4 regions of the Serratia liquefaciens ATCC 27592 genome follow, and region 4 is predicted to be linked to each of the others. Evidence: predicted binding sites of a transcription regulator. Region 4 holds the regulator's gene; each other region holds the start of a gene.
The links. The regulator CRP, encoded in region 4, controls carbon source genes, mostly activating them, when cyclic AMP is high. The targets are predictions, from matches to a motif close to ATGTGANNNNNNTCACAT.

Region 1: a site for CRP is predicted at 5,578-5,595, ahead of M495_RS08565 (PTS sugar transporter subunit IIB). Genes of this name have one in related genera too.
Region 2: a site for CRP is predicted at 5,268-5,285, ahead of yrbN (protein YrbN). Genes of this name have one in related genera too.
Region 3: a site for CRP is predicted at 2,275-2,292, ahead of M495_RS07305 (CidA/LrgA family protein). Genes of this name have one in related genera too.

Annotation. Positions count from the first base shown of each region.
Region 1 is NC_021741.1:1,846,859-1,854,444, reverse strand. Features, by position in the region: gene eptB (kdo(2)-lipid A phosphoethanolamine 7''-transferase) at 1-1,638, opposite strand, end outside; gene celB (PTS cellobiose transporter subunit IIC) at 1,871-3,232, opposite strand; gene M495_RS08575 (6-phospho-beta-glucosidase) at 3,287-4,588, opposite strand; gene M495_RS08570 (PTS lactose/cellobiose transporter subunit IIA) at 4,581-4,907, opposite strand; gene M495_RS08565 (PTS sugar transporter subunit IIB) at 5,018-5,323, opposite strand; gene M495_RS08560 (MurR/RpiR family transcriptional regulator) at 5,726-6,868, shown strand; gene M495_RS08555 (biofilm development regulator YmgB/AriR family protein) at 7,114-7,344, shown strand.
Region 2 is NC_021741.1:387,572-395,157, forward strand. Features, by position in the region: gene rbfA (30S ribosome-binding factor RbfA) at 42-452, shown strand; gene truB (tRNA pseudouridine(55) synthase TruB) at 452-1,396, shown strand; gene rpsO (30S ribosomal protein S15) at 1,520-1,789, shown strand; gene pnp (polyribonucleotide nucleotidyltransferase) at 2,045-4,162, shown strand; gene nlpI (lipoprotein NlpI) at 4,291-5,175, shown strand; gene yrbN (protein YrbN) at 5,298-5,372, shown strand; gene M495_RS01810 (DEAD/DEAH family ATP-dependent RNA helicase) at 5,362-7,329, shown strand; gene yedE (selenium metabolism membrane protein YedE/FdhT) at 7,477-7,586, shown strand, end outside.
Region 3 is NC_021741.1:1,552,939-1,560,524, reverse strand. Features, by position in the region: gene metG (methionine--tRNA ligase) at 1-755, shown strand, start outside; gene M495_RS07310 (MFS transporter) at 975-2,198, shown strand; gene M495_RS07305 (CidA/LrgA family protein) at 2,335-2,742, shown strand; gene M495_RS07300 (CidB/LrgB family autolysis modulator) at 2,739-3,434, shown strand; gene cdd (cytidine deaminase) at 3,570-4,454, shown strand; gene M495_RS07290 (NAD-dependent malic enzyme) at 4,677-6,374, shown strand; gene sanA (outer membrane permeability protein SanA) at 6,542-7,279, shown strand; gene mglC (galactose/methyl galactoside ABC transporter permease MglC) at 7,346-7,586, opposite strand, start outside.
Region 4 is NC_021741.1:4,844,213-4,851,798, reverse strand. Features, by position in the region: gene argD (bifunctional acetylornithine/succinyldiaminopimelate transaminase) at 102-1,319, shown strand; gene M495_RS22660 (YccS/YhfK family putative transporter) at 1,457-3,532, opposite strand; gene crp (cAMP-activated global transcriptional regulator CRP) at 3,587-4,219, opposite strand; gene M495_RS22650 (OsmC family protein) at 4,599-5,006, shown strand; gene M495_RS22645 (phosphoribulokinase) at 5,043-5,912, opposite strand; gene M495_RS22640 (YheU family protein) at 6,064-6,297, opposite strand; gene M495_RS22635 (hydrolase) at 6,294-7,274, opposite strand; gene M495_RS22630 (LysE family translocator) at 7,394-7,586, shown strand, end outside.

The DNA of each region.
Region 1 (7,586 bases), 2.2 Mb from region 4:
CCAGTTACGCTGCTTCACAATCCCGCCGTCCGGCGAGGTATAGCCGATACAACCCAGCACGCTGTCGAACAGCTTTTCATGAAACACCGGCGTTTTTGCCTTTTGCAGCGCCTTTAACTGATTAAATGCCGCCTGGTGATCGGGCTGACTGAGAAACTTGTCGGATGCCCAGACCATAATTGGCACGGTACGCTGTTCTTTCGGCGCGTGATCGCGCGGCGTGCCGTGAAAATGCATATTTTCCGAGATCGACTCACCGTGATCGGAAGCGTAAAACACGATAGCGTTACGGTTGCGCAACTGATTGAACACCTGCTCAAGAACATAGTCGGTGTACAACAGGCTGTTGTCGTAAGAGTTGATCATCGATTCCGTTGAACACGTATCGTCAATACCCTGGCATTCCGGCTGATAGCGAGCAAAAGCCCGCGGATAGCGTTCGGTGTACATATAGTGTGAGCCTTTGGTATGCAAAATCACCAAATGTTTGCCCTGAGGATGGCGGTCCAGCGAATCCTGCAGTTCATCGATCAACGCAATATCATCAACGGGTTTACCGGCATTGCGTTTTTCCGCCTGAATGCTTTCTCGAAGAGCATAGCTGTCCGCCTGAGTCTTATTATAAAACCAGGCTTCGCTTTGCATAGAGAATAGCTCGGAGGAAAACCCCTGCTTCTTCAGCACCGAGAAAACGTTCATTTCCTTTAGCGTGCGCTGCGGCTCTTCCGATGCCCCGCCTTCTCTGACGAACATGCAACGCAGAGAGAGCTTGGTCGATGTGTCGCAAGAATAGCCTTGCAGCACCGCCAGGTTGGCTTCCTTATCCAGATTCGGCGTATTGTCGCGCTGGTAACCGTAAACACCCATATGATCGCGTCTGGCACTTTCACCAATCACGAATACCACATAAAGATCATTCACGTCTTTTGGCGGCTGGTAGGTGAAATGCGCCGCCGGATCAAACAGATTCCGGCTGTCCTCTGCCTGGCTGTAGGAACTGTAAGTCAGCAGCCCAAGGGCCGAAAGCCAGTTAGACGGTGAATAGCTGCCGGCAACGACCCCGCCATAACTCGCCATCATCTGATTATTTTCACGGTCGTGTTGATCCTGAACCTGGCCCATCAACTGAAGCGGTAGCCAGCAGAACAGGCCAGCGGCCAGCATAATCCCGCCTTTTTTGACCAATGCCAGCTGATTGCCGCGTTTGAATGCGGCTTCGTGCATCGGGGCCAGCCAAATCAACAGCAGCGGCAACAGGCTCACCAGCACCATCCATACGCCAAAATGCCAGCCTACCGACTCTTTGGATAAATCAACGTCGGTGGTCATCACCGCCGCCAGAATGCCGTAGCCGATATCGACGTGGAACAACACCATGTAATAGCTGGCAGCAACCGAGCTCAGGACCAGCAGCGTGGCCAAAACACGAAACAACCGGCGCCCCAAAAAGGAGATAAGCAGCGTGATAAAGCATACGAGGCAAAAGGCCGCGACAATTTCAATGCCAATCGACAACAGGTTATCGTTATGAAGCTGTTGATAACGACGATAAAAAATAGGGATATTGAGTAATACACCGAGATAGAAAGCGATAAAAAAGGAGACCTGCAACTGGGTCCAACGTCGGAACTTCTGCATTATTGATACCATTCCTGCCAATGTGAGTTCATAGCCATCTGCCAGATACAGGTTGTTGTGAGAGTTTCTCTTCCCCTGCTACTGGGTGGTTATCTGACAGGTAATTTAGGCGGGCGTTGCCAGCGCGGAGAAAAATAACGTTGTTATGATGTAACAATTCGTGTGCAAAACGGCTTTTATCCTTCCTGCGGTAGCGGTTAGGTGCGCTGCCGCAGGAAGATGGTTTATCCCGCTATGGCGTCAGGGATTGTTCACCAACCGCAGCGCTGGGTACCGATGCCGCGGCCTGATTTTCTTCGCGATACTTCTGCTTATCCCAGGCACGGAAGAACGGGTAGTAAATTGCCATTGAAATCAGCAGATTGACCACCTGGATCACCGTTCCTGAAATATGGCCTCCGGTTGCCAGATAGCCGCTAATGAAAATCGGCGTGGTAAACGGTAAGGCTATACCAACCGGCGGCGTCACCAAACCGGTTGCCATCGCGGTGTAGGTCACGATCACCAGCACCACTGGTGTCAGGATAAACGGCAGGAAGAAGTAGGGGTTCATCACCAACGGGATGCCAAACACCATGGGCTCACTGATATTAAACAGGCAACCCGGCGCGGCGATTTTCCCCAACTGCTTCATCTGCGCGCTACGGCTGCGCACCAGCATGAAGATCACCAACCCCAACAGGGCACCGGTTCCGCCGGGTGCTATCCATAAATCGTAAAATTGCTGGGTAATAATGTGCGGGATAGGCTGGTTGTTCTGAAACGCCACCAGGTTTTCCGACATATTCGCCAACCACACCGGCTGAATGAACACCAATACGATGGCATCACCGTGCAGCCCCAACGTCCATAACAGGCCAATCAGGATCACTGAGAAAATCATTCCCGGCAGCGTTCCGCCCACGTGGTGCATCGGGATACCGATCACCGTAGCGATCATGGTGTTGATATCGCCAAACGGCGTGGCTTCGACGATCAGGCGCAGCAGAAGGATCACTGCCAGTACGCAAAATCCCGGAATCAACGCCAGGAAGGATTTCGCCACCGCTGGCGGCACCCCTTCAGGCATATTGATCACCAGATTGCGGTTATGCACGAACCGGTAGATTTCCGTCGACAACAGCGCCACCACAATTGCCACGAACAATCCCTGGCTGCCGATAAAGTTCATCGGCAGCACGCCTTTGACAATCTGCTCCGCGGCACCTTTCACCGGGGCAAAAAGGGTGTGTTGAGGAATGGTCATGATAAACGCCACTAACGAAACCGCACCGGTACTGAGCGGGTCCATACCACGGTATTTTTCCGCCAGCCGGTAGGCAATACCAAAGCTGGAGATAATCGCCATGATGTCGTAGGTCGCTTTGACCGGATACAACAGCTTGTCGCGCCAGGCCGCACCGAATACCTCCCCCATCAGGTTGGCATAGCTCGGGATCGGCAAGTAGGCGAAGATCAGGAAAAATGACCCGATCAACATAAACGGCATATTGAGAATTATGCCGTCTCGTACCGATAAAATGTGTTTTTGCCCGGCGATTTTTAACGCCGCCGGCAATACGTAACGTTCCAGAATGCTATTTAAACCCGCCATCATTCCCCCTGCCCGGCCAAGCCGGCATCGTGATTATTATTATGGAATATCGACTTAGTTGAACTGCGGCAAATAGGCTTGGTTCAGGTTCAGCACCTCATCCAGCAAAGGTTCTGCGATACCGACGCCGCCAATCAGCGGATTCACCACCAGCGCCAACAGCGCACTCTGACGATCGCCATGCACCGCAGCCTCAATGGTCAAACGCTCGAAATCTTTCACCTGCTGAGTCAGCCCGTTCATGGCCAGCGGCAGCGGCCCGAAGCTCAGCGGGTGAGCGCCCTGTGCGTCGATCACGCAGTTGGTTTCAATTACTGCGTCATCCGGCAGGCCCTGAATCGCACCATTATTGCGGGTGTTCACCACCAGCACCTTGCCGCTGTTATTGTGAATGGCACGGATCAGCTCGACCGCCACTTCTGAATAGAAAGCACCACCACGGAAGCTCAACTGCTCCGGTTTTTTATCCAGCGTTGGGTCGGCGTACAGTGCAAATAGCTCTGCCTCTACCTTCATCACCTGTTCAGCACGGGTTCCCTGAGCCGCAGCGGCTTCAAGCTCTTCTTCCAGCATGCCGGCGGTTTGATAGAAATAGCGATGATATGGGCAAGGGATAGCCCCTAGCGCCTGCAAGAACGCCGGCGGCCAAGGCAGATCCTTGATGTTGTTCATCGACATCGTTTCGCCATTGCTCAGCATCTCCAACACCTGGGCGGTCACATCCCTGCCGCTTTGCGTTACCTGATGTACCCACACCATATGGTTCAGTCCAGCAAAACGGAGATCGACCTGATCATGAGGTGCCTTCAGCATGTCGGCGATCATGTGGTGCATGGTGATCGGTACGTTGCACAAGCCGATAATCTTCGCTTTGCTGTAACGGGAGACCGCTTCGGTGACAATACCGGCCGGATTGGTAAAATTGATGATCCAGGCGTCCGGCGCTACCGCCTCTACGGTACGCGCCACTTCCAGCATGACAGGAATGGTGCGCAATGCCTTGGCGAAGCCGCCGACACCGGTGGTCTCTTGCCCCAGGCGCTGGTATTTCAAACCCAGACGCTCGTCGGCAGCACGGGCGGCCAGTTGCCCGACCCGCAGTTGAGTCAGTACAAAGCTGGCACCGCGAATGGCCGGTTCCAGCTCGAAATGTACCGACACCACCACCTGCTCCAGCCCGTTGCGCTTGAGCATTCTTTTGGTCAGTTCGGCAATGATGCCCACTTTCTCGCGACCGGACTCTACATCTACCAACGCCAGTTCGGTTAACGGGACGTCCTGATAGTGGGCGATCAGCCCCTCGACCAACTCCGGCGTGTAGCTGCTGCCCCCGCCAATTACGGTTATCTTAGTCATTGCTTTGCCCCTGCGGTAAACGGCGATAAAGCTCGATCATGTCGGTGGCCAGATCTTGAATCAGCATGGCGTTCATCAAATGATCCTGCGCATGCACCAGAATCAGACTGACCGGTATTTTCCCAACCCCTTCATCCATGCCAATCAGCTCCGTCTGCATGCCGTGCGCCCTCCCGATGCCGGCCTTCGCCTCTTCCAACTTAATCTCTGCGGCTGCGAACTGACCGCGACGTGCCAGCTGCAGCGCCGAAAGCAGCGAACTGCGAGCGCTGCCAGCATGAACCAGCAACTCCATAACGCTAGTTTCCAAATCCACCATCACCTCCCCGGCCTTATTTCAGGCGCAGCGATCCCGCCGAGAGTCATGAAATAACCCGCGGTCGATGAATAAAATAAAGGATAAAAGGGGCCAAGCCCCTCAGGGTGTTATCAGGCTAACAAGCCCAGCGCCTTATCCAGCACCTTGTCTCCACGCATGGTGCCGTAATCCATCATGTCGATCACCGCGACAGTTTTACCCAAGGGCGCAGCAAGTTCGGAAAGGCGTGCGTGTTCATATTTCACCTGCGGCCCAAGCAGTACAATGTCCGCACGCTCGACGATGCGCTCGAAATCCGCCACCGGCACGGCTTCAATCACGATATCCAGCGCCCGTTTTTGCGCCTCAGCTTTCATTTTTTGTACCAGCATGCTGGTCGACATGCCTGCTGCGCAGCATAAGACGATGGTTTGCATTTTTAGTATCCCGGTTGTTAGCCACTTGGCGATGCAAATATAAAACAGTTCCGTAACACTCTTGTAAATACCTTGATTCCATACGATTTGATTATGACTTTTGGCTAATCGTTTAAAAACAATGCATTAAAGAATTTTCGTTGTGAAAATTTTTTTCAACACTGTGATCGGCGATCTAATTTTTCATAACCACAAAATTTAAAACCTGTCTTTAACGTTTAAAAACAAAGTTATAAATCACTACCTGATAAACAATGCGAAGAGCATCTCGTTTCAAATCTGTCCTGATTGAAAATTATTTTCATTAGCTTATTCTTCTGGTTATCGCTTTATGCCGTGTGAAAAACAGGCTAATTTGAAGCACAGATCGCCGGTTGGCATTACAGAAGGGACACTGCAGTCATGGATCTCGTTTACCACATTCAGTTTCGCCAGGATCCGTTCAGCCGCCAGGAAGCAAAAGTTGCCCGGGCCATACTGGACAACCCGGGGTTTACATCAACAGCAACCATTGCGCAATTGGCAGAGCGAGCAGGTGTCAGCACTGAGATCGTCGCTCATTTTGCCCAATCCCTTGGCTGTCAGGATCTTAACGACTTTATCGCGCTAATGCGCTCCCCGTCGACGGCAACACCTCCTCCTACTGAGGTAGCCCAACCCGTGCTCGGCGGCATGGATATCGCCTTTGCCTCCGCGGCCGGCATCGGCAAACTGCCTGGCGTCAGCTCCACAACCCTCAGCCGTTTTGCTAAATCCATCGGTTGTGAAGATATTGGCGACATCGTCTATCAGATCCGCGCACGACAAAATCAGTTCAGTCAGCAGGAGGCCAAAGTCGCACAGACCATTTTGGACGATATTGCCTTCGCCTCCTCCGCCACCATCGAATTGCTGGCCAACCAAGCGGGGGTCAGCCCGGCCACCATTACCCGATTTGCCAAAACCATTGGCTGCGACGATATTCGCGATCTGCGCATGAAACTGGCTCAGGCCAGCGTGAGCGGCTCACGCTATTTGACCGCCCAAGCCACGCCTAATGGCCCACCGCGGCTGTGGCTACAGCGCGTCAACGACGTGGAAACCACCTTGCATCAACAGCTGCAGCAAGTAGAACATGCAGCGCTGATCGATGCTTGCCAGCAACTGAGCCAATCCAAGAGCGTACATATTTTTGGCGTAAACAGCATGGCGCTTTATGCCAATGAGCTGCAACAGCGCCTGGTGGGCTTGGGTTACCCTGCATTTATCTGCCAGGACGCGGCGCTGATGCGCATGACGGCCTCCACGCTCAGCACGCAACAGTGCGTGATCCTGCTGTCTATGAGTGGGGAAAACAGTGATTTGCTGAACGCGGCCAAACTGGCCGGCGCGACCGGTGCTTATCGCATCGCCCTAACCCCTGCGGGCACTACGCTGGCCGGGCTGGCGGATAAGGTGTTGCCGCTCAGCGGCGGCAGTACAGCACGCTATGGACTGATGCTGACTCTCGACCTGCTGCTAGCGCAGTTATTGCCCGAAAGCCTGGGGTCACAGACAGAAGATTGAGACTCTGCCACCGCGCCGTTTGCCGGGCCTTCAACGGTAAATATCACCGCTGCGGCGCTAGCCTGAGGTTTTTCCTAATTAGCGGTTTGGCTCACAACTGCCTATTGATGGGAATATTCTTACTACGTTATCGTTAACATTCCACTTAGATATCAGCCTAAGTGAAATTTGCACGACTTTATTTTTTTAATGGCTTCTCTGCCAGCTTCGGCTGGCACTTTAAATTTCACCAGCGGTAAAATTCTATGATCGATTACTCCCTTTACGGTCTCCACGATAGAGATATCGAGACATACCGTGAACAAATATACAGCCTGCTCGGCAAAGGCGTTATTCAGGTGCTTTCCGCGAACAAACCCATCAGCAAGCAAAACATTCTCGCCTATCTCATCGCTGAAATTGAAAGGCAACCCGACGAGTACTGTCAGAAACTGCACAGAGCGGCAATCGAGGTTATTGGGATCAACGCTCGCTAAGGAGAAGCATGCGCAAATCGGATCTGTGCGCGATCATTTCCATCGCCGTCGTCGTGGCCGTGATGTGGGTGGCAAACTGCAGTGCGAATAGTCTCCCGTTCCTGGGTAGCGGAGGTTAGGTTCTAAGGCCTGGAACAGGCAGTATCCGGCGATCGGCACAGCGATCAAACAGCCGGATATGGCTTGATTGGGTTATCGAAAGAGATTCACACTGGCCAAAGGGTTCGGCCCGGCAATAAATC
Region 2 (7,586 bases), 780 kb from region 4:
TGGGGGGCCTTGTGCCCCCCGATTTGTCTGGAGAATCCATAATGGCAAAAGAATTCAGCCGCGGTCAGCGCGTGGCACAAGAGATGCAAAAAGAGATTGCTATCATTCTGCAGCGTGAAGTCAAAGATCCGCGTATCGGCATGGCTACCGTTTCTGGTGTAGAAGTTTCTCGCGATTTGGCCTATGCCAAAGTTTATGTCACCTTCCTGAACGTGTTGACCGAAAACCCGGATCCGGAACTGGTGCCAAACGGTATCAAAGCGCTGCAAGACGCTTCGGGCTACATCCGCACATTGCTGGGCAAAGCCATGCGTCTGCGTGTAGTACCTGAGCTGACCTTCGCTTACGACAACTCTCTGGTTGAAGGCATGCGCATGTCTAACCTGGTGACTAACGTAGTGAAGAACGACGCCGAACGCCGTTCCGCATCAGGCGATGACGAGGAGGCTTAATGAGTCGCCCTCGTCGCCGCGGCCGTGATATCCACGGCGTCCTGTTGCTGGACAAACCGCAGGGCCTGTCGTCTAACGACGCCCTGCAAAAAGTAAAACGCCTCTATAACGCCAACCGCGCGGGACACACCGGCGCGCTCGACCCGCTGGCGACCGGCATGCTGCCGATTTGCCTCGGTGAGGCGACCAAGTTCTCACAGTTCCTGCTCGACTCCGACAAACGCTATCGCGTTATTGCTCGACTGGGTCAGCGCACCGATACTTCGGACGCCGACGGCCAGATTGTGCAGGAACGTCCGGTGAACTTCACCCAGGCGCAGCTCGATGCGGCGCTGGACAGCTTCCGCGGCGATATCAAGCAGGTGCCTTCGATGTATTCGGCGCTGAAGTACCAGGGCAAGAAACTCTATGAGTATGCTCGTCAAGGTATCGAAGTTCCGCGCGAAGCACGCAGCATCACCGTTTACGATCTGCAGTTTATCCGCTGGGAAGGGGACGAACTGGAGCTGGAAATTCACTGTTCGAAAGGCACCTACATCCGCACCATTACCGACGACCTCGGTGAGCTGCTGGGGTGTGGGGCACACGTGATCTACCTGCGTCGTCTGCAGGTGGCGACCTATCCGATCGAAAGGATGGTCACGCTGGAACAGCTGAACGAATTGCTGGAGCAGGCACAGGCACAGGAAGTCGCGCCAGGCGAGCTGCTCGATCCTCTGCTGATGCCGATGGACAGCCCGGTGGAGAACTACCCGGAAGTGAATTTGCTGCCGGTAGTCGCGGGATACGTTAAGCAGGGGCAGCCCGTACAGGTTGCCGGTGCGCCGGCCTCGGGCATGGTACGTATCACCGAAGGTGAAGAGCGTAAATTTATCGGCGTGGGTGATATTGCCGATGACGGTCGTGTGGCGCCGCGCCGCCTGGTCGTCGAATATTTCGACTGAGGGCAGAAAACGCACTGCCTTGCGATCGCACTGCGCTAAGGGTAGAATGGCGCAGCTTATGCATTGGGTTGCTGAATTAGAGATCGGCGCCTGTATTTATTATCTATAATCTGGAGTATTACAATGTCTCTAAGTGTTGAAGCTAAAGCTAAAATCGTAGCTGATTTCGGTCGTGGTACTAACGACAGCGGTTCTTCCGAAGTTCAGGTTGCCCTGTTGACTGCGCAGATCAACCATCTGCAAGGCCACTTCTCAGAGCACAAAAAAGATCACCACAGCCGTCGTGGTCTGCTGCGTATGGTTTCTCAGCGTCGTAAGCTGCTGGACTACCTGAAGCGTAAAGATGTAGCACGTTACACCAGCCTGATCGAGCGTCTGGGTCTGCGTCGCTAATCTAGCGAGTTTCAGTGGAAAGGGGCCTATTTGGGCCCCTTTCTTCTAGGAAGCATAAGCAAATCAGGTTAATGTATTACTGATGTTTCCAAACAGGATCTTCCATTACAGAGGTTCGCGCGGCTAATGAGAGGCTTTGTCTCAGGCTTGAGATAAGGATTGTCATTAGTCGCGAGGATGTAGTGAGAAGGCAAATCGAGCCAATGGCGTGTCGAGTCGTCAATACGATTGCGCGCCTAATCTAAGGATATAATTTTGCTGACACCGATCATTCGCAAATTCCAGTATGGCCAGCATACCGTCACTATTGAGACCGGTATGATGGCTCGTCAAGCCACCGCCGCCGTGATGGTGAGCATGGATGACACCGCCGTATTCGTTACCGTAGTTGGCCAGAAAAAAGCCAAACCAGGCCAGAGCTTCTTCCCACTGACCGTTAACTATCAGGAGCGTACCTACGCTGCTGGTCGTATCCCGGGCAGCTTCTTCCGTCGTGAAGGCCGTCCGAGCGAAGGCGAAACTCTGACTTCCCGCCTGATTGACCGTCCGATCCGTCCACTGTTCCCGGACAGCTTCCTGAACGAAGTTCAGGTGATCGCGACCGTTGTTTCCGTAAACCCGCAGGTTAACCCGGACATCGTTGCGATGATCGGTGCCTCTGCAGCCCTGAGCCTGTCCGGTATTCCGTTCAATGGCCCAATCGGTGCTGCTCGCGTGGGTTACATCAACAGCCAGTACGTGCTGAACCCAACGACTGACGAGCTGAAAGAAAGCAGCCTGGACTTGGTGGTTGCCGGTACCGCAGGTGCAGTGCTGATGGTTGAATCCGAAGCTGACGTTCTGAGCGAAGATCAAATGCTGGGCGCGGTGGTCTTTGGCCACGAGCAACAGCAGATCGTTATCGAGAACATCAATTCCCTGGTTGCCGAAGCCGGCAAGCCTAAGTGGGATTGGCAGGCACCTGCAGTCAACGAAGCGCTGCACGCGCGCGTTGCAGAACTGGCAGAAGGCCGCCTGGGCGACGCTTATCACATCACCGAAAAACAAGAGCGTTACGCTCAGGTAGATGCGATCAAGAACAGCGTTGTTGAAACCCTGTTGGCGCAGGACGAAACCCTGGACGCGTCTGAAATTCAGGACATCCTGGGCAGCGTTGAGAAAAACGTCGTTCGTAGTCGCGTGCTGCGTGGCGAGCCGCGTATCGACGGCCGTGAAAAAGACATGATCCGTGGTCTGGACGTGCGCACCGGCGTACTGCCGCGTACCCACGGTTCCGCACTGTTCACCCGTGGTGAAACTCAGGCTCTGGTTACTGCAACTCTGGGTACCGCACGTGATGCGCAGAACCTGGATGAGCTGATGGGCGAGAAGACCGACAGCTTCCTGTTCCACTACAACTTCCCTCCGTACTCCGTTGGTGAGACTGGGATGGTAGGTTCGCCTAAACGTCGTGAAATTGGTCACGGTCGCCTGGCGAAACGCGGCGTATTGGCTATGATGCCTAAAGCAGAAGATTTCCCGTACACGGTGCGTGTGGTTTCCGAAATCACCGAATCCAACGGTTCTTCTTCTATGGCTTCAGTCTGTGGCGCTTCTTTGGCGCTGATGGACGCTGGTGTGCCAATCAAAGCCGCCGTTGCGGGTATCGCAATGGGCCTGGTGAAAGAACAAGACAACTTTGTGGTTCTGTCCGACATTCTGGGTGACGAAGATCACCTGGGCGACATGGACTTCAAAGTAGCGGGTAGCCGTGACGGTATTACCGCGCTGCAGATGGACATTAAAATTGAAGGCATCACCCGCGAAATCATGCAGGTTGCACTGAACCAGGCCAAGGGCGCGCGTCTGCACATCCTGGGCGTAATGGAACAGGCTATCAGCACTCCGCGTGGCGATATCTCTCAGTTCGCACCACGTATTCACACTATCCGAATCAACCCGGACAAGATCAAAGACGTGATTGGTAAAGGCGGCTCTGTCATCCGTGCGTTGACCGAAGAGACCGGCACTACCATCGAAATCGAAGATGATGGTACAGTGAAAATCGCTGCTACCGACGGTGAGAAAGCGAAATTCGCTATTCGCCGCATCGAAGAGATCACTGCCGAGATCGAAGTGGGCCGTATTTACCAGGGTAAAGTTACCCGTATCGTTGATTTCGGCGCATTCGTGGCGATCGGTGGTGGTAAAGAAGGTCTGGTGCACATCTCTCAAATCGCAGACAAGCGCGTTGAGAAAGTGACCGACTATCTGCAGATGGGTCAGGAAGTACCGGTTAAGGTACTGGAAGTTGACCGTCAGGGCCGCGTGCGTCTGAGCATCAAAGAAGCGACCGCACCAGAAGCAGGTTCACCTGCGCCTGAAGCAGAATAACTGTATAGATAGATTTACAGCTCCCGGCCATGGGGTTGGGAGCTGTTCGTATCGCGCGGGTAGGATGCTTGCGTATTAGCAAACGGATGAAAGGATGTTCATCCAATGTTTGTCTTCGGGAGTGGGAAATGAAGCCTTTCTTGCGCTGGTGTTACGTTGCGACAGCACTCATGCTGGCAGGATGCAGCAACCATGATTGGCGTAAAGACGAAGTTTTGGCGATCCCGTTGCAGCCAACTCTGCAGCAGGAAGTGATCCTGGCGCGCATGGAACAAATACTTGCCAGCCGGGCACTGACGGACGATGAGCGTGCGCAGCTTTTATATGAGCGCGGTGTGCTGTATGATAGCCTCGGGCTACGTGCACTGGCGCGCAATGATTTCTCGCAAGCGCTGGCGATACGTCCTGATATGCCAGAAGTTTTCAACTACCTGGGCATTTACTTAACGCAGGCAGGCAATTTTGATGCTGCCTATGAAGCGTTTGATTCTGTACTAGAGCTTGATCCAACTTACAATTACGCGCGTTTAAACCGGGGCATCGCACTGTATTATGGCGGCCGCTTCCCGTTGGCGCAGGATGATCTGCAGGCGTTTTATCAAGACGACCCAAACGATCCCTTCCGTTCGTTGTGGCTTTATCTGGTGGAAAGAGAAATCGATCCCAAGAAGGCTGACGTAGCGCTCCAGCAGCGTTATGACAAAGCGAACCGAGGGCAATGGGGATGGAATATTGTCGAATTCTACCTGGGCAACATCAGTGAAAAAACGCTGATGGAAAGGCTCAAGGCAGATGCAACGGATAACACTTCGCTCGCTGAGCATCTCAGTGAAACTGACTTCTATTTAGGTAAGCATTACCTAAGTCTGGGGGACAAGGACACCGCTTCGGCGCTGTTCAAACTGACGGTCGCTAACAACGTTCATAACTTCGTTGAGCACCGCTATGCATTGTTGGAATTGGCGCTGTTAGGCCAAGAACAAGACGACCTATCGGAATCGGACCAGCAATAGCTGACGAACAACTATCAGCCTGATATACATTGGTTTTTTGCCAAAGTTATCGTCTTAACGGGCGAGGGCTTTTTTGTTCGTTTTATAATCTAATTTGAGCCGGTTCACACTTTTCAATGAAAATGACTGAAAATTTTCTCGACGAGTTATGTAGACTGGCTGCCATTATTAATGAGGCACGTGTACATGACTACTGAGCTTGAAACCTCTTTTGCTGACCTGGGGCTGTCTGCTCCGATCATTTCTGCCCTGACCGATCTGGGCTATGAAAAACCTTCACCGATCCAGGCTGAGTGTATTCCTCACCTGTTGAACGGCCGTGATGTGCTGGGCATGGCACAGACCGGTAGTGGTAAAACTGCAGCATTCTCGCTGCCACTGCTGCACAACCTTGACGCTTCCCTGAAAGCACCTCAGATCCTGGTGCTGGCACCGACCCGCGAACTGGCGGTTCAGGTTGCTGAAGCGATGACTGATTTCTCCAAACACATGCATGGCGTTAACGTCGTGGCCCTGTATGGCGGCCAGCGTTATGACGTGCAGCTGCGCGCTCTGCGTCAGGGCCCGCAAATCGTAGTAGGGACTCCAGGCCGTCTGCTGGACCACCTGAAGCGTGGTACCCTGAACCTCTCTAACCTGAGCGGTCTGGTGCTGGATGAAGCCGACGAAATGCTGCGCATGGGCTTTATCGAAGACGTAGAAACCATCATGGCAGAGATCCCGGCTGAACATCAGACCGCGCTGTTCTCCGCAACCATGCCGGAAGCGATCCGTCGCATTACCCGCCGCTTCATGAAAGAGCCGCAGGAAGTGCGCATCCAATCCAGCATTACTACCCGTCCGGACATCAGCCAGAGCTACTGGACTGTGCACGGCATGCGTAAAAACGAAGCGCTGGTGCGTTTCCTGGAAGCGGAAGACTTTGATGCGGCGATTATCTTCGTTCGTACCAAAAACGCGACCCTGGAAGTGGCTGAAGCGCTGGAGCGCAGCGGTTACAGCAGCGCAGCACTGAACGGCGACATGAACCAGGCACTGCGTGAGCAGACCCTGGAGCGCCTGAAAGATGGTCGTCTGGATATCCTGATCGCAACCGACGTTGCTGCTCGTGGCCTGGACGTTGAGCGTATCAGCCTGGTGGTAAACTATGATATCCCTATGGATTCAGAGTCTTACGTTCACCGTATCGGCCGTACCGGCCGTGCTGGTCGTGCCGGCCGTGCGCTGCTGTTCGTAGAAAACCGCGAACGCCGCCTGCTGCGCAACATCGAACGCACCATGAAGCTGACCATTCCAGAAGTTGAGCTGCCAAACGCAGAACTGCTGGGTGAGCGTCGTCTGGCCAAGTTCGCCGCTAAAGTACAGCAACAGCTGGAAAGCAGCGATCTGGACATGTACCGCGCACTGCTGGCTAAACTGCAGCCGGAAGAAGAGCTGGAAATGGAAACCCTGGCCGCAGCACTGCTGAAAATGGCACAGGGCGAACGTCCTCTGATCTTGCCACCGGATCCCGTGTTCAAACCACGTCAGCGTCGTGAATTCAACGACCGTGACGATCGCGGTAGCGACCGTCGTCGTGACGCACGTCCAGACAGCCGTGATGGTGGCGCAGATCGCCCACGTCGCGAGCGTCGTGACGTTGGCGAAATGCAGCTGTACCGCATTGAAGTGGGCCGTGATGACGGCGTTGAAGTTCGTCATATCGTTGGCGCGATCGCTAACGAAGGTGACATCAGCAGCCGTTACATCGGTAACATCAAGCTGTTTGCTGGTCACTCGACCATCGAACTGCCAAAAGGCATGCCGGGCGAGATCCTGTCTCACTTCACCCGTACTCGTATCCTGAACAAGCCGATGAACATGCAACTGCTGGGCGATGCACAGCCGCATGAACGTCGTGAGCGTCGCGAAGGCGGTGCTGGTGCAGGTAACGGCGAGCGTCGTGGCGGTGGTCGTCCATTCAACGGCGAACGTCGTGAAGGGGCAAACCCAGGCCGTCGTTCTTTCGGTGATCGTCGTGAAGGCGGTGCTGCTGCACCTGCCGGCAACGGTGGCGAACGTCGTGGCGGTAACTTCAACCGTGACGGCCAACGCGCCCCACGTCGTGATGACGCCGCTCCGGCTGCGCCACGTCGCCGTTTCGGTGATGCATAACATCTGATTTGACCGCTTGCGGTTAATCGGACTAAGAAACCAGCCTTCGGGCTGGTTTTTTTATGCCTGAAATTCACCGTTAAATGGCAGAAAATGGCGTATCATTTATAAGGTTTTTTCTTATGGATACTACGCACGGGAGATGCCATGAGTTGGCAGCAGTTCAAGTCTCAATACCTGGTGCGCTTTTGGGCACCTTTACCCGCGGTGATTGCCGCAGGGATCCTCTCTACCTACTACTTTGGTTTGACCGGTAC
Region 3 (7,586 bases), 1.9 Mb from region 4:
CGCAAAGCATCGCCGACGCCTACGCCAGCCGTGAGTCGGGCCGTGCAATCCGCGAAATCATGGCGCTGGCCGATTTGGCTAACCGCTATGTGGACGAACAGGCTCCTTGGGTGGTGGCGAAGCAAGAAGGCCGCGATGCCGATCTGCAGGCCATCTGTTCCATGGGCATCAACCTGTTCCGCGTGCTGATGACCTATCTGAAACCGGTGCTGCCGTCACTGACCGAACGTACCGAAGCCTTCCTCAACTGCGAGCTTACCTGGGACAGCATCCAGCAACCGCTGTTGGGGCATCAGGTCAACGCATTCAAGGCGCTGTTCAACCGTATCGACCTGGATAAGGTCAATGAAATGGTTAGCGCCTCGAAAGAAGACATGGCGGCAACGAAAGTGGTCAGCGGGCCGTTGGCGGACGATCCTATTCAGGAAACCATCACCTTTGACGATTTCGCCAAGGTTGATATGCGCATTGCGCTGATCAAGAGCGCCGACTTTGTTGAAGGTTCAGACAAGTTGCTGAAGCTGCAGCTGGATCTGGGCGGCGAATCACGTCAGATCTTCTCTGGCATTCGCTCCGCTTACCCGGATCCGAAAGCGCTTGAAGGCCGTCTGACCATCATGGTCGCCAACCTGGCACCGCGTAAAATGCGCTTCGGGATTTCTGAAGGCATGGTGATGGCTGCCGGCCCAGGAGGGAAAGAGATCTTCCTGCTGAGCCCGGACAGCGGCGCACAGCCAGGAATGCAGGTGAAATAATACCTGTTTTCCAACCTCTAAAGGGTCGAGCTTGCTCGGCCCTTTTTATGCGCTTAGTCCAGTAGTGATACGCCAGGCTTCAGGCTAAAACCGGCAAGTAATCCCTCTCCAGGAGCTTACCGAAGTAACCTCTTTTTTTACATCGCCTCTTCCCAGACGGCCAAAATGAGCTATGTTATCCATACTGGTTTTATCACTGTATGCATAAACAGGTCTGATATGAAGGGATTCCCACCGCTGATTAACGCCTTGCTGGTCAGTTCGCTGGTACTGACCATTGGCCGCGGCGTAACGCTGCCGTTCATTACTATCTATCTGACCGGGCATTTTCATCTGCTGCCCAAAAGCGTCGGCATCATTCTGGGTATCAGCCTGGCGATCGGCATTTTCGCCAGCCTGTATGGCGGCTACCTGGTAGACAAATTCAACAAAAACACGCTGATCCTGATTTCCATTCTTTTGTTCGCCCTGAGTTTTTTCGCTATCCCGTGGATCCCGCGGCCGGGGGGTATCGTTGTGGTTTTGGCTATTTTACATACCGCCTATTCCGTATTGGGCATCACCATTAAAGCGTGCTTTGCCGACTGGCTGCCGGTCGCGCAGCGCATCAAAGCCTTTTCAATAAACTATACGCTGGTCAACGTCGGCTGGGCGGTTGGATCATCGTTGGGGGTACTGGTGGCAGGTCTGGATCCGCTGTTGCCGTTTTACCTTTCCGGTGGATTGGCTTTATTCACGGTGGCGACGCTGAACGTCATCCTGGGCAAGCAGCCCGCTACGGCCCCGGTCGCGCTGGATGCAACGCCCACCGCGCGCCCTAATTTTCGCCAAACGCTGACCATTCTGCGTAACGATCGCCGGCTGATTTACTTCACACTTGGCAGTACGCTGGGTGCGGTGGTTTTCGGCCAGTTCTCCGGCTATTTATCGCAATACCTGATCACCGTTTCTAATGCAGAGTTCGCTTATCAGGTCATTGGGGCGGTGATGATCGTCAACGCCTGTATCGTCATCGCCCTGCAGTATCTGCTCAGCCGCGGCATGCGTCAGGAAAATATGCTGCGCTGGCTGACGCTGGGCACGCTATTTTTCATTCTCGGGCTGATCGGTTTTTGGCTGGCCGGGCAATCGCTCTGGCTCTGGATCCTTGCCATGGCGATATTCACCCTGGGCGAAATCATAGTGATCCCGGTGGAATATATGTTTATCGACTTCATCGCGCCACAGCACCTGAAAGGCAGCTATTACGGCGTACAAAACCTGAGCGCTCTGGGCGGCGCCATCAATCCGGTACTGTGCGGTTTTATTCTCAGCTACGCCGCGCCGCAAATGATGTTTCTGATGTTGATTGCTGCTGCGCTGCTCAGCCTGCTATTCTTTTTTCTCGGGCATCGCCTGGCGCAGAGGCAACAACAGAATGCCAACTTCGCCAGTGCAGAATAAACCTGCGTCCCTTTTCATCGCGGTTGTCAACCAGCCCCATCGGCATGGTAGCCATAGAGAGAATTCATGGTGTGATTTGTGGCGAAGATCACAGTTTAATTGTATGATGAATGCATCGGTTAAACGGGATTAAGTTATGGCCAAGCTACTCACTCTGTGCTGGAAATACCTGAGGGCATTCGTCCTTATCTACCTTTGTCTGTTCGCCGGCAATGCCATCGCGGCTCTGCTGCCGATCGCCATTCCGGGCAGCATTATCGGCATGCTGTTGCTGTTCGCCCTGCTCTCCACCCAAATTCTGCCGGCCAAATGGGTCAAACCCGGTTGCCACCTGCTGATCCGCTATATGGTGCTGTTGTTCGTGCCTATCGGCGTGGGAGTGATGAAATACTATGACCAAATTATCGAGCATCTGGGGCCGCTGGTGGTGTCCTGCATCGTCAGCACCCTGATGGTGTTGGTGGTGGTCGGCTACACCTCACATTATTTCCACCGGGAACGCACCATCATCGGCAAGCCTGATGCCGCGGAGGGCGAAAAATGATCCATGAAATCTGGTGGTCATTACCGCTGACGCTGGCCATCTATTTTGCAGCGCGCAAACTGGCGCAATGGCTGAACATGCCGTTGCTGAACCCACTGCTGGTGTCGATGGCGGTGATCATCCCCCTGCTGTTGCTGACCGGCATTCCTTATGAGCGTTATTTTCAGGGCAGTAAAATCCTCAATGACTTGCTGCAACCGGCCGTAGTGGCATTGGCTTATCCGCTGTATGAACAGCTGCATCAGATCCGCGCGCGCTGGAAGTCCATTATCGCCGTCTGCTTTATCGGCAGCCTCACCGCGATGATCAGCGGCGGCGCCATCGCTTTATGGATGGGGGCTACGCCGGAAATTGCCGCTTCCATCATGCCAAAATCGGTCACCACGCCCATCGCCATGGCGGTCGCAGAGTCGCTCGGCGGCATTCCGGCAATCAGCGCCGTTTGCGTGATTTTCGTCGGTATTCTCGGCGCGGTTTTCGGGCATACGCTGTTCAAAGTATTGAAAATCACAACCCGCTCGGCACGCGGGTTGGCTATGGGGACCGCGTCACATGCGCTCGGCACGGCACGCTGTGCGGAAATGGACTATCAGGAAGGGGCATTTGGTTCACTGGCCCTGGTGATCTGCGGCATCATCACCTCGCTGCTGGCGCCGTTTCTGTTTCCGGTACTGTTGCACCTGTTTGCGTAAGGTCTAAAACTTGCGATACATCTCGCATTTATGGTTTTCATTGCATTGATTTCATCAATAAAGAGATTTACATCACACTTTATTCGCGCCGGGCTGCCTAGAATGTTATCCCGTTAACCTGTAGAGAGAGTTTCTATGCACCCGCGTTTTCAAACCGCTTTTGCTGAACTGCCCGCCACATTGCAATCCGCCCTGCTGCCTTATTTTGATGCGCCTGATTTTCCGGCCATGCTCAAGGCGGAACAAGTGGATGCTATCAAGCAGCGCTGCGGGCTGGATGATGATGCTCTGGCATTCGCTCTGCTGCCGCTGGCGGCGGCCTGCTCGTTAGCGCCGATTTCGCAGTTTTATGTTGGCGCCATTGCTCGCGGGCAGAGCGGCAACCTGTATTTTGGCGCCAACATGGAGTTCAGCGGCGCGCCGATGCAACAAACCATTCATGCAGAGCAGTGTGCCGTGACTCATGCCTGGCTACGCGGCGAATCAACGTTAGCCTCCATCACCGTTAATTACACGCCTTGTGGTCACTGCCGTCAGTTTATGAACGAACTCAACAGTGGTACCACGCTGAAAATTCGTCTGCCCGGTCGCGAACCGGCCACCCTGGGCGACTATCTGCCGGATGCCTTCGGCCCGAAAGACCTGAATATCGCCACGTTGCTGATGGACCACGTCGATCATGGTTTCCAACTGACGCTGACCGACGAACTGGAGATGGCCGCGCTGGCTGCCGCCAATCAGAGTCACGCGCCCTACAGCAATGCCCACAGCGGCGTCGCACTGGAAGCCGAAGACGGGACGATTTATAGCGGTCGCTATGCGGAAAACGCAGCCTTCAACCCCAGCCTGCCGCCGCTGCAGGCCGCGCTGATTCTGATGAACGTCTCCGGCGGCGACTGCCAAAAAGTGGTTCGAGCGGTGCTGGCCGAGCCCGACAGTGCCATCCTCACCCAATGGGATGCCACCCGCGCCACGTTGGCCGCGCTGGGTTGCCAAAATGTCAGTCGTATCACTTTCTAAATCTGCCCCCCGGCGGTGCTGCCCGGCACCGCTGTTACCAGCCCCGCCAGCCGATTACAATGGCATTCACGTCTTAAAACACTTTCTTTAGTTAAATTAGGACTTGATCGTCGATAATTACGCCAATTTACCTCATGATCCGATAACAATTGCTGTACATATTTCCCCGATCTTTTAGGATCTAGCCCATAAAGTTATCCGATACGTTGAAGAGCAAAAGCCATGGAACTTGAATACGAAAGCAAACGCCCTCTCTACATCCCTTATGCCGGCCCTATTCTGCTGGAATTTCCGCTGCTCAATAAAGGCAGCGCTTTCACCGAGGATGAACGCAGCCATTTCAACCTGCACGGGTTGCTGCCAGAAGCGGTAGAAACCATCGAAGAGCAGGCGGAACGTGCCTACCGCCAGTACCAGGATTTCAAAAACGACAGCGATAAACACATTTATCTGCGTAATATCCAGGACACCAACGAAACCCTGTTCTATCGCCTGCTGGAAGCGCACCTGAGCGAGATGATGCCGATCATCTACACGCCGACGGTGGGTGAGGCCTGTGAGCACTTCTCCGATATTTACCGCCGGGCGCGTGGGCTGTTTATCTCCTACCCTAACCGCGACCGCATTGACGACATGCTGCAAAACGCCACCAAGCAAAACGTTAAGGTGATCGTTGTCACCGACGGTGAGCGCATTCTCGGTCTGGGCGACCAGGGTATCGGCGGCATGGGCATTCCAATCGGTAAACTGTCGCTGTACACCGCCTGCGGCGGCATCAGCCCGGCGTATACCCTGCCGGTGGTGCTGGACGTCGGCACCAACAACCCGCAGCGCCTGAACGATCCGCTGTACATGGGCTGGCGTCACCCGCGTATTTCAGGCGACGAATACCACGCCTTTGTTGAAGAGTTTATCCAGGCAGTCAAGCGCCGCTGGCCGAACGTGCTGCTGCAGTTCGAAGATTTTGCGCAGAATAACGCCACCCCGCTGCTGAACCGCTACCGTGACGAAATCTGCTGCTTCAACGACGACATTCAGGGCACCGCAGCCGTCACGCTGGGCAGCCTGATCGCCGCCAGCCGCGCCGCCGGCAGCCAACTGCGCGATCAGACCGTCACCTTCCTGGGTGCCGGCTCTGCAGGTTGCGGTATTGCCGAGCAAATTATCGCGCAGATGAAATCCGAAGGCCTGAGCGAAGACGAAGCCCGTGCGCGCGTCTTTATGGTCGACCGTTTCGGCCTGCTGACCGACAAACTGCCTAACCTGCTCGATTTCCAGAGCAAGCTGGTGCAAAAGAGCGAGAATCTGACTGCATGGCAGACAGAAAGCGATGCCATTTCCCTGCTGGACGTGGTGCGTAATGCCAAGCCAACCATTTTGATCGGCGTTTCGGGCCAGCCAGGCCTGTTTACCGAAGAACTGATCCGCGAAATGCACAAGCACTGCCCGCGCCCGATCGTCATGCCGCTGTCCAACCCAACCTCCCGCGTGGAAGCCCGCCCGGAAGACATCATTAACTGGACCGAAGGCGCTGCATTAGTAGCAACCGGCAGCCCGTTTGCGCCGGTGAGCTACAAAGATCAGGTATTCCCGATTGCCCAGTGCAACAACTCCTATATCTTCCCGGGGATTGGATTGGGCGTACTGGCCTCCGGCGCCACCCGCGTCACCGACGCGATGCTGATGGCCGCCAGCCGTGCGCTGGCCGACTGTTCGCCGCTGGCAACTGATGGGCATGGCGCACTGCTGCCGAATATCGACGATATTCAGGGCGTGTCCAAGTGCATTGCCATGGAAGTGGGTAAAGCGGCACAGCTGCAAGGCGTTGCTGTGGTCACCTCAGAAGAAGCGCTGTCGAAAGGCATCGAACACAACTTCTGGCGCCCGCAATACCGCAGCTATAAGCGCACTTCATTCTGATTTGCACAGTTAAACATCAGGCCCGGCTCGCCGGGCTTTTTTTATGCTCAAACCGCCTAAAAATGCGGTGCAATGCTTGCTTGATAGGGCGTCAAGCTTGCGTCGGCCTGTCAGGTAAAGTAGCCTTGAGCCATCTTTTTTGGCCCCTGTGCGCGTAAGGCAATAACATGTGGAAACGCCTGATAATCAGCCTGTTCATCATCACTGCGCTGTTGATGCTTTCGGCTCTCGCGCTCGATCGTTGGATCAGTTGGAAAACCGCGCCTTACGTCTATGACGAACTGCAAGGCCTGCCTCATCGCCAGGTCGGCGTGGTACTGGGCACGGCCAAATATTACCGCACCGGCGTGATCAACCAATATTATCGCTACCGCATTCAGGGCGCGATTAATGCCTATAACAGCGGCAAAGTGAAATACCTGCTGCTGAGCGGCGACAATGCCCAGCAAAGCTACAACGAGCCGATGACCATGCGCCGCGATTTGATCGCCGCCGGCGTAGCACCCAGCGATATCGTGCTGGATTATGCCGGTTTCCGTACTCTTGACTCTATCGTACGCACCCGCAAAGTGTTCGACACCAACGACTTTATCATTATCACCCAGCGCTTCCATTGCGAGCGCGCGCTGTTTATCGCGCTGCATATGGGGATCCAGGCTCAGTGCTACGCAGTTCCTTCGCCAAAAGACATGATGACGGTACGGGCACGCGAGATCTTCGCCCGCCTTGGCGCACTGACCGATTTGTACATACTAAAACGCGAGCCGCGCTTCCTCGGGCCACTGATCCCCATTTCCGCCATGCATACCGTACCGGAAGATGCCCAAGGCTACCCGGCAGTTTCGCCAGAGCAATTGGTTGAGCTGGAACACAAGCTGGCTGCGGAAAAACAAAAGGCCAAATAAGCTTTATCCCGCCCTGGAAACAGCAACGGCCAGCATTTGCTGGCCGTTTTCATAGCTGAGACACAACTATTTTTTCTTGGCGTATTTTAAGGAGTCCAACGCCACGGCGAAGATAATGATGCCACCCTTGATGATGTACTGCCAGTAAGGGTTAACGCCAATGTAGGTCAGGCCGTAGTTGATAACCGTAAAGATGATGACCCCGGTCACGACCCCCAGCACCGTCCCGACACCGCCGGCAAAGGACACCCCGCCTACCACGCACGCCGCAATGGCGTCCAGTTCATACATAAAGCCCAGGTTATTG
Region 4 (7,586 bases):
ATTTGCGTTTGCCCTTTAATGGTTTTTTATGCATATTTTGTGATTATATTTTCATTCAATTGCCATTAAAAAACTGAGTTACTTTCAGGGTGGACCCCATAATGACCGAAAAATCTGCAGTAACCCGCAGCACCTTTGATCAGGTTATCCTGCCTGTTTATGCACCTGCTCAGTTTGTCCCGGTCAGGGGCAAAGGCAGCCGCGTGTGGGACCAGCAAGGGAAAGAGTACATCGATTTCTCCGGCGGCATTGCGGTGACGGCGTTGGGGCACTGCCACCCGGCGTTGGTTGAGGCGCTGAAACAGCAGGGCGAAACCCTGTGGCATACCAGCAACGTGTTCACCAACGAACCGGCGCTGCGCCTGGCGACCAAGCTAATTAACGCCACCTTTGCCGATCGGGTGTTTTTCGCCAATTCCGGCGCAGAGGCTAACGAAGCTGCCTTCAAACTGGCGCGTCATTATGCGATTACCCGCCACAGTCCGTACAAAACCAAAATCATCGCGTTCTATAACGCGTTTCACGGCCGCACGCTGTTTACCGTCTCCGTCGGCGGACAGGCCAAATATTCCGACGGCTTTGGGCCCAAACCGGCTGATATCGTACACGTGCCGTTCAACGATCTGGCCGCGGTGAAAGCGGTGATGGACGACCATACCTGCGCGGTGGTAATGGAGCCGATCCAGGGTGAAGGGGGGATTACCCCGGTAGACGCCGACTTCCTCAAGGGCGTACGCGAACTGTGCAACCAGCATCAGGCGCTGCTGGTATTCGACGAAGTGCAAAGTGGTATGGGGCGCAGTGGCAAACTGTTCGCCTATATGCACTATGGCGTGACGCCAGACATCCTGACCACCGCCAAGGCGCTTGGCGGTGGCTTCCCGGTTAGCGCGATGCTGACCACCGAAGAGATTGCCTCGGTGATGCAGGTGGGTACCCATGGCACCACCTACGGCGGCAACCCGTTAGCCTGCGCGGTGGCGGAGGCGGCGCTGGACGTGATCAATACGCCAGAAGTGCTCAGTGGCATTGAACTGCGTCATGGACTGTACGTGCAGGCGTTAAAGCAGATTGGCGAGAAATATGGTGTTTTCAGCGATATTCGCGGCATGGGGCTGCTGATCGGTGCCGAATTGACGAAAAATCACCACGGTAAGGCGCGTGATTTCCTGACTGCCGCCGCTGCACGCGGGTTGATGATCCTCAATGCCGGGCCAAACGTGATCCGTTTTGCGCCTTCGCTGGTGGTAGCAACCGAGGATATTGACGAAGGGATGGCGCTGTTTGAGCTGGCCGTGCAGGACGTGATTGGCGCTTAATGCATAAGGGCACCGAGGGTGCCCTGAGTTTGATGACAAAGTGGTCTGTGAGCCCGAGATACTCGGGCCTGGTGCACCGAGGGGCGGTCTCCCTAATAACAAGCTTTGTCAGCAGTCTGAGGGCGCCGGCGGCGCCCTTATTGATCGCGCAGTTTGCGTTTCAGCCAGATACCATGGTGCGGACGCTGGCGCCAGGCCAGTGACGAAATGGTGTGCATGACGCTCAGGTGGGACAAAATGCGCCGCAGATGGCGTTCCATTTCAGTCACCGGCATATCCGGCTGCAAATCCGGTGGCTGCATAATGCCGTTGCCACTGCTCGGCCCGTCGTATTCAAGCCGCTGCTGACAGCTTTGCAGCGCGATTTCACAAGACTGCAGATACTCCTCTGCCAGCTTTGGCGTCAGCATATAGTGCTCGCGCGCCAGAATGGTCATCGCATTCAGGTGTTCGACAATAAACTGGCTGTGCGTAACCCACAGGCGCATATCTGCCAGGTAGCTCGATTCAAATCCCGGCTCCTGCATCGCCTGATTGAGTGAGGTGAACAGCGCGTTATGCGCCTGATTGACCTGCATGCGGGCATAAGCCAGCGCGCTGGGATCGGGTTCTTGCTCTTCCAGCAACAGGCGCAGCGCCTGCTGATCGTTTTCCAACGCCTGGTGGGCGTTCTTGCGTAGCAGACCGCTTTGCCACTGTGGCCACAGCCAGATGGTACTACCGAACACCAGCACGCAGCCGATCAGCGTGTCGATCAGGCGCGGCACCAGGAAGTGGGTGCCGTTCAGTGCCAACAGTTGCAGGGTGTAAACCGCCGTCACCGTAAAGCCAATTACCGCCAGCCCGTAATTTTTACGTGAAACCAGATAGGCCAGCAGCGTGATCACCAGCATCACGCCCAGCGTCTCAGCCTCGGGCAGCTGCAGCTGCAGTAACCCGGCGGCAATCACCAACCCAACCAGAGTGCCGAGCGCACGGTGCTGGATGCGTACCCGGGTGGCGTTGTAGCCGTTTTGGCTCACCAGCATGATGGTCAGCAAGATCCAGTAAGGTTTTGGCAGATTGAATATCATCCCCAGGCTGCTGCCCGCTGCCAGGGTGACTCCCAGCCGAGCCGCATTGCGCAGGGCGTTGGATTTGAACGACAGGTAACTGACCAGCGCGGGCCAGAATGGCAGACGGTTTTGATTGGCCATCAGATCGCGTCGGTAGAGTGGGTGCTGGGTGCGCAGCAGGCGGGCGATGCGGCTGAAGTGGTAATAACAGAATTGGCCGACCGGGTTATCCGGGTGTTGCGCCGCCACTTTTTCCAGGGCTGCCAGCTCATGATCCATGTTGAAACGCTGAGAATGCTGATGATAGAGGATATCGTGCGCTACCGTGCGCAGCCGATTGGCAATCACCTGTGCATTGCGGCGGATAATGGCTTCGGCCTGGCTCTGCTCTACCAGTTTTTGGACTTCTTCCGGCAGATGCAGGCTGACGGTGATATGTTCCTGCAAATCCAGCGCGACCTGAAAGGTGCGTTGCAGGCGCTTTTGTTCGAGATTGCTGGCATGGGGCAGAAAATTAAGCTGCTGATACAGCAAGGTGATCAGGTCCATGACCTTTTGCTGGCGCACCAGCAGCGGTGGTAAGGCGGTCTGCGGATCGGTGTGCTGGGTCAACAGCGAATATTTGGCTTCGAAGTAGTCCGCCAGCTCCAGATAGAGCTGATTGAGCGACTCGCGCATCGGTTGCTCTTTCCACAGCTTGAACCAGAACCAGGTAAACAGGCCGTACCAGGCGGTACCCACGATATATAACACCGGCGCGTGCCAAAGCGGCACCGTACCGGCCATGCTGAGGGAGAAGATGGCGGCAACCAGCGCGGCGGGCAGCAGGCGGGCGTGCAGTGGGCTGATTTCGCCGCTGACGCCAAGCAACAGTGCCAGACCGAGCATCAATGCGGGCAGCGGTACTTGCCACAGCAGTGCCTGTTGCAGCAGCAGGCTGCTAAGCGCAAAGAGCGAGCCGCCGACGATCAGGCGTTTAAAGAAGCGTTTGTGGGGCGTGTCCAGCCCGGCGATGTTGCAGCAGGCGGGAACCAGGGAAAATAGTAGGCCGTATTGCAGTTGGCCGATCAGCAGCCCGAGCAGAACCGGCAGGCACAGCACCAGCGTTTGTCGCAGTGCATAGTTGACTTCCGGATGATAAATCAGTCGGCGCCACATGATAAATCGGGGCATAAAAAAACGGCGCGAATTATCGCGCCGTTTTTTCAGTGATTAACGGGTGCCGTAAACGACAATAGTTTTGCCGTGAGCGGAGATCAGGTTTTGATCTTCCAGCATTTTCAGAATACGACCCACGGTTTCACGAGAGCAACCGACGATCTGGCCAATTTCCTGACGGGTGATTTTAATCTGCATGCCATCCGGATGGGTCATGGCATCAGGCTGTTTCGCCAGGTTCAGCAGGGTTTGCGCGATGCGGCCCGTAACGTCCAGGAAGGCGAGGTTACCCACTTTCTCAGAGGTTATCTGCAGGCGGTTTGCCATCTGGGCAGACAGGCGCATCAGGATGTCCGGGTTTACCTGAATCAGCTGGCGGAATTTCTTGTAGGAAATTTCAGCCACTTCACAGGCGGTCTTCGCCCTAACCCAGGCGCTACGCTCCTGACCTTCTTCAAATAATCCAAGCTCGCCGATGAAATCCCCCTGGTTAAGGTAGGACAGGATCATCTCTTTACCTTCTTCATCCTTAATCAGCACCGCGACGGAGCCTTTGACGATGTAGTAAAGCGTTTCGGCTTTTTCACCTTGGTGAATCAGCGTACTTTTGGATGGATATTTGTGGATATGGCAATGAGACAGGAACCATTCGAGAGTAGGGTCTGTTTGCGGTTTGCCGAGAACCATTCGCTGTTATCCTCTGTTGTTATCGCTGCCTTGTGTCACAGGGGTCAGAGTTCCCTGTAAAACGTGCTGTCGCCGTTGTTTTAATGGTGGCTATCAGCAGGTTTTGAGGCGTGTCATAAATATACGCTGTCGCTCTAGCATATTAACTTGCCGGGAGAGCTGCAAGCTACATTCTGTTAACATACCGGTAAAGGAGCCTTTCCCTGGGAGTTTCCCTGAAATCAGTGTCCCGGAAAGATTTATTGCGGCTCTGTTTGTAGCACAGAGTGAGGCGGGTGTCTCGTGTTGTCTCGCTTCAGCATGATTAGCATCAGGTTCCGTTGCCAGTTTCTATGCGAAAGCGTACTCTGATTTTAAGAAATTAACCGGAGTGACCAGCATGCAGGCAAGAGTTAAGTGGGTGGAAGGGCTGACGTTTCTGGGTGAATCCGCGTCTGGCCATCAGGTATTGATGGACGGCAACGCCGGCGATAAAGCACCCAGTCCGATGGAAATGGTGCTGATGTCAGTAGGGGGCTGCAGTGCTATCGACGTGGTGTCGATCCTGCAAAAAGGACGCAACGACGTACGTGATTGCGAGGTGAAACTGACCTCTGAACGCCGCGAAGAAGCGCCACGGTTGTTTACCCATATCAACCTGCATTTTATCGTGACCGGCAAAGATTTGAGCGACAAGATCGTGGAACGTGCGGTCAACCTGTCAGCTGAGAAGTACTGTTCGGTTTCACTGATGCTGAGCAAAGCCGCCAGCGTGACCCACAGTTTTGAAATCCGCGACCTGGCGTAACGGATAAAGGGGCGCGGTTGTACCGCGCCCCGTAGATTACTCGATTTTTTTCCCTTCCAGCAGTCGCTGCACCAGCGGCGCCATGATCAGTTCCATCGCCAGCCCCATTTTGCCACCCGGCACCACCAGCGTATTGATATGCGAGATAAAAGATCCCTGCAGCATTGCCAGCAGATAAGGGAAGTCGATCTGGTCCAGCCCGCGGAAGTGGATCACCACAAAGCTCTCGTCCAGCGAAGGGATAGCCTTGGCGGCGAACGGGTTGGAGGTGTCTACCGTCGGCACCCGTTGGAAGTTGATATGGGTACGTGAGAACTGCGGCGTGATGTAGTTGATGTAGTCTTCCATCGAACGAACCACCGAATCCATTACCGCTTCGCGGGAGTGACCGCGTTCACCGGTATCGCGGATCAGCTTCTGGATCCATTCCAGGTTCACGATCGGTACTACGCCGACCAGCAGATCGACGTGTTTGGCCACGTCGATGTGTTCAGTCACGACGCCACCGTGGAGCCCTTCGTAGAACAGCACGTCGGTCGGTGCCGGCAAGGCTTCCCATGGGGTGAAAGTGCCGGGAACCTGATTATAGGGTACCGCTTCATCGTAGGTATGAAGATACTTGCGTGAGCGACCGGTGCCGTTTTTGCCGTAGTCGAGAAAGCTTTGTTGCAGCAGGCCGAAGTCATTGGCTTCGGGGCCGAAATAGCTGATATGGCGGCCGAGATCGCGCGCTTTGCGGATCGCCGCGTCCATTTCCGGCCGGGTGTAGCGGTGGAAACTGTCGCCTTCCAGCTCGGCGGCGCGGATGTTCAACTGCTGAAAGATTTTACGGAACGCCACGCTGGTGGTGGTGGTGCCGGCCCCGCTGGAGCCGGTCACTGCGATAACGGGATGTTTGGCGGACATGGTGGTAGGTCACTCCGTGTTAAATGCGCAGGCGTCAGATATGATTATTGGTCTGTTTGACGCCCTTTCGCCAAGGGCAAAATTCCGCGCGTTGGTTTGCAATAACCCATTGTTACCTGATTTTTTCCGTCAGTCATAGAACCGATCGCCACTAAATTTCTTCCTGCCCGGCGCGGAACTGGCCGCGTGGCATGATGTTGACGGTCTCATGCAGTTCTGACCAAACCAGCAGCACCTCGCCGTTTTTCAACTGGCGGCGCACGTCTTCCACTTTCTGTTCCAGCGAGCGTTCGTGCTCGCCGTAGTCGGTGCCTTCGCGTAACACAAAGGACTCGATCAGGCTGTTTAGGGTCTCAGTTTCCAGTTCTTTCCAGGGGATAATCACGTGGTTGTGTCCAGATAAGGGGAAAGCCAGGATGGAATACGGTATTCCAGCCACATTTGGGGGTGTTTCAAGGTGCCGCCGACAAAACCGACGTGGCCGCCAAACTCGGTCAACTGATACTCAATGTTGTGCGGCAGCGTGGTGACCTCGGGGATCACTTCGTCGGTCATAAAGGGATCGTCTTTGGCATGGATGATCAATAACGGCGTCTGGATCGCCGGCAACAGCGGCAGGGCGCTGCAACGGCGATAATAATCACTGGCGTCGCTGAAGCCGTGAATGCGCGAGGTAATGGCGTCATCAAAGTCGCGGATCCGGCGCAACGCTTTGAGCTGCGGCAGCTTGAGCGGCAACGTGTCAGGGTAGTGCAGCAGCTTGCGGGTGGCATTTTGTTTGAGTTGCCCAAGCAGATAGCGCTGATAAACGCGCGAAAAGCCTTGTTCCATACGCCACGAACAGGGCTCCAGCATCAGCGGTGCTGAAACCACGACAGCCGCCTGCAGCAGACTGTCCGCCCCCTGCTGTGCCAGGTAGCAGGCCAGCATGTTGCCGCCGAGCGAGACCCCGACCGCGGCGGTGGGGGCTTCGCCGTAGGTTGCGCGCAGCCACCTCAGAAAGAAACGCGCATCTTCCGTTTCTCCGGAGTGATAGATGCGCTGCTTGCGGTTCGGCACGCCGCTGCAGCCGCGAAAATGCATCACCACGCCAAGCCAGCCTTTTTCACGCCAGGCGCTGAGCTGACCGTGAGCGTAGGGGCTGTAGAAATTGCCTTCCAGTCCGTGGAACAGTACCACGCGCGGCTTGCCGGCAGCCTGAGCCGGATCTTCGCTCCAGGCGAGATCGACAAAGTCGCCGTCGGGCAATTCCAGCCGTTGCCAATGTGGTTTTAGCTGCACGCGGCGGCGCACCAGCCTTGGCAGCAGCGTCTGCAGATGCGGATTACTGGCCCCGGTCAAAGGGCGAAAGGATTCATGCATAACCTGAGTAAAAATCTTATTGGCGGCTATTGTGGGATTAATAGTGCGCTGTTAGCTTCACTATCCTGAACTGACAATAATACTGCAAAAAATCACCCTGGGTGAGGAGCACCCACCTCATGGAACCGAGTTTATTTCTTTCGATGTTAGGCTTCCTGTGGGTCGCCGCAATCACGCCAGGCCCTAATAATATGTTGCTGACCACCTCCGGCGCCAATTTTGGTTTTATGCGCTCGCTGCTGTTGATGATAGGCATCATGCTGGGGATGCAAAGTATTTTGCTGCTGGTGGCGTTCGGGGTCGGCAGCCTGA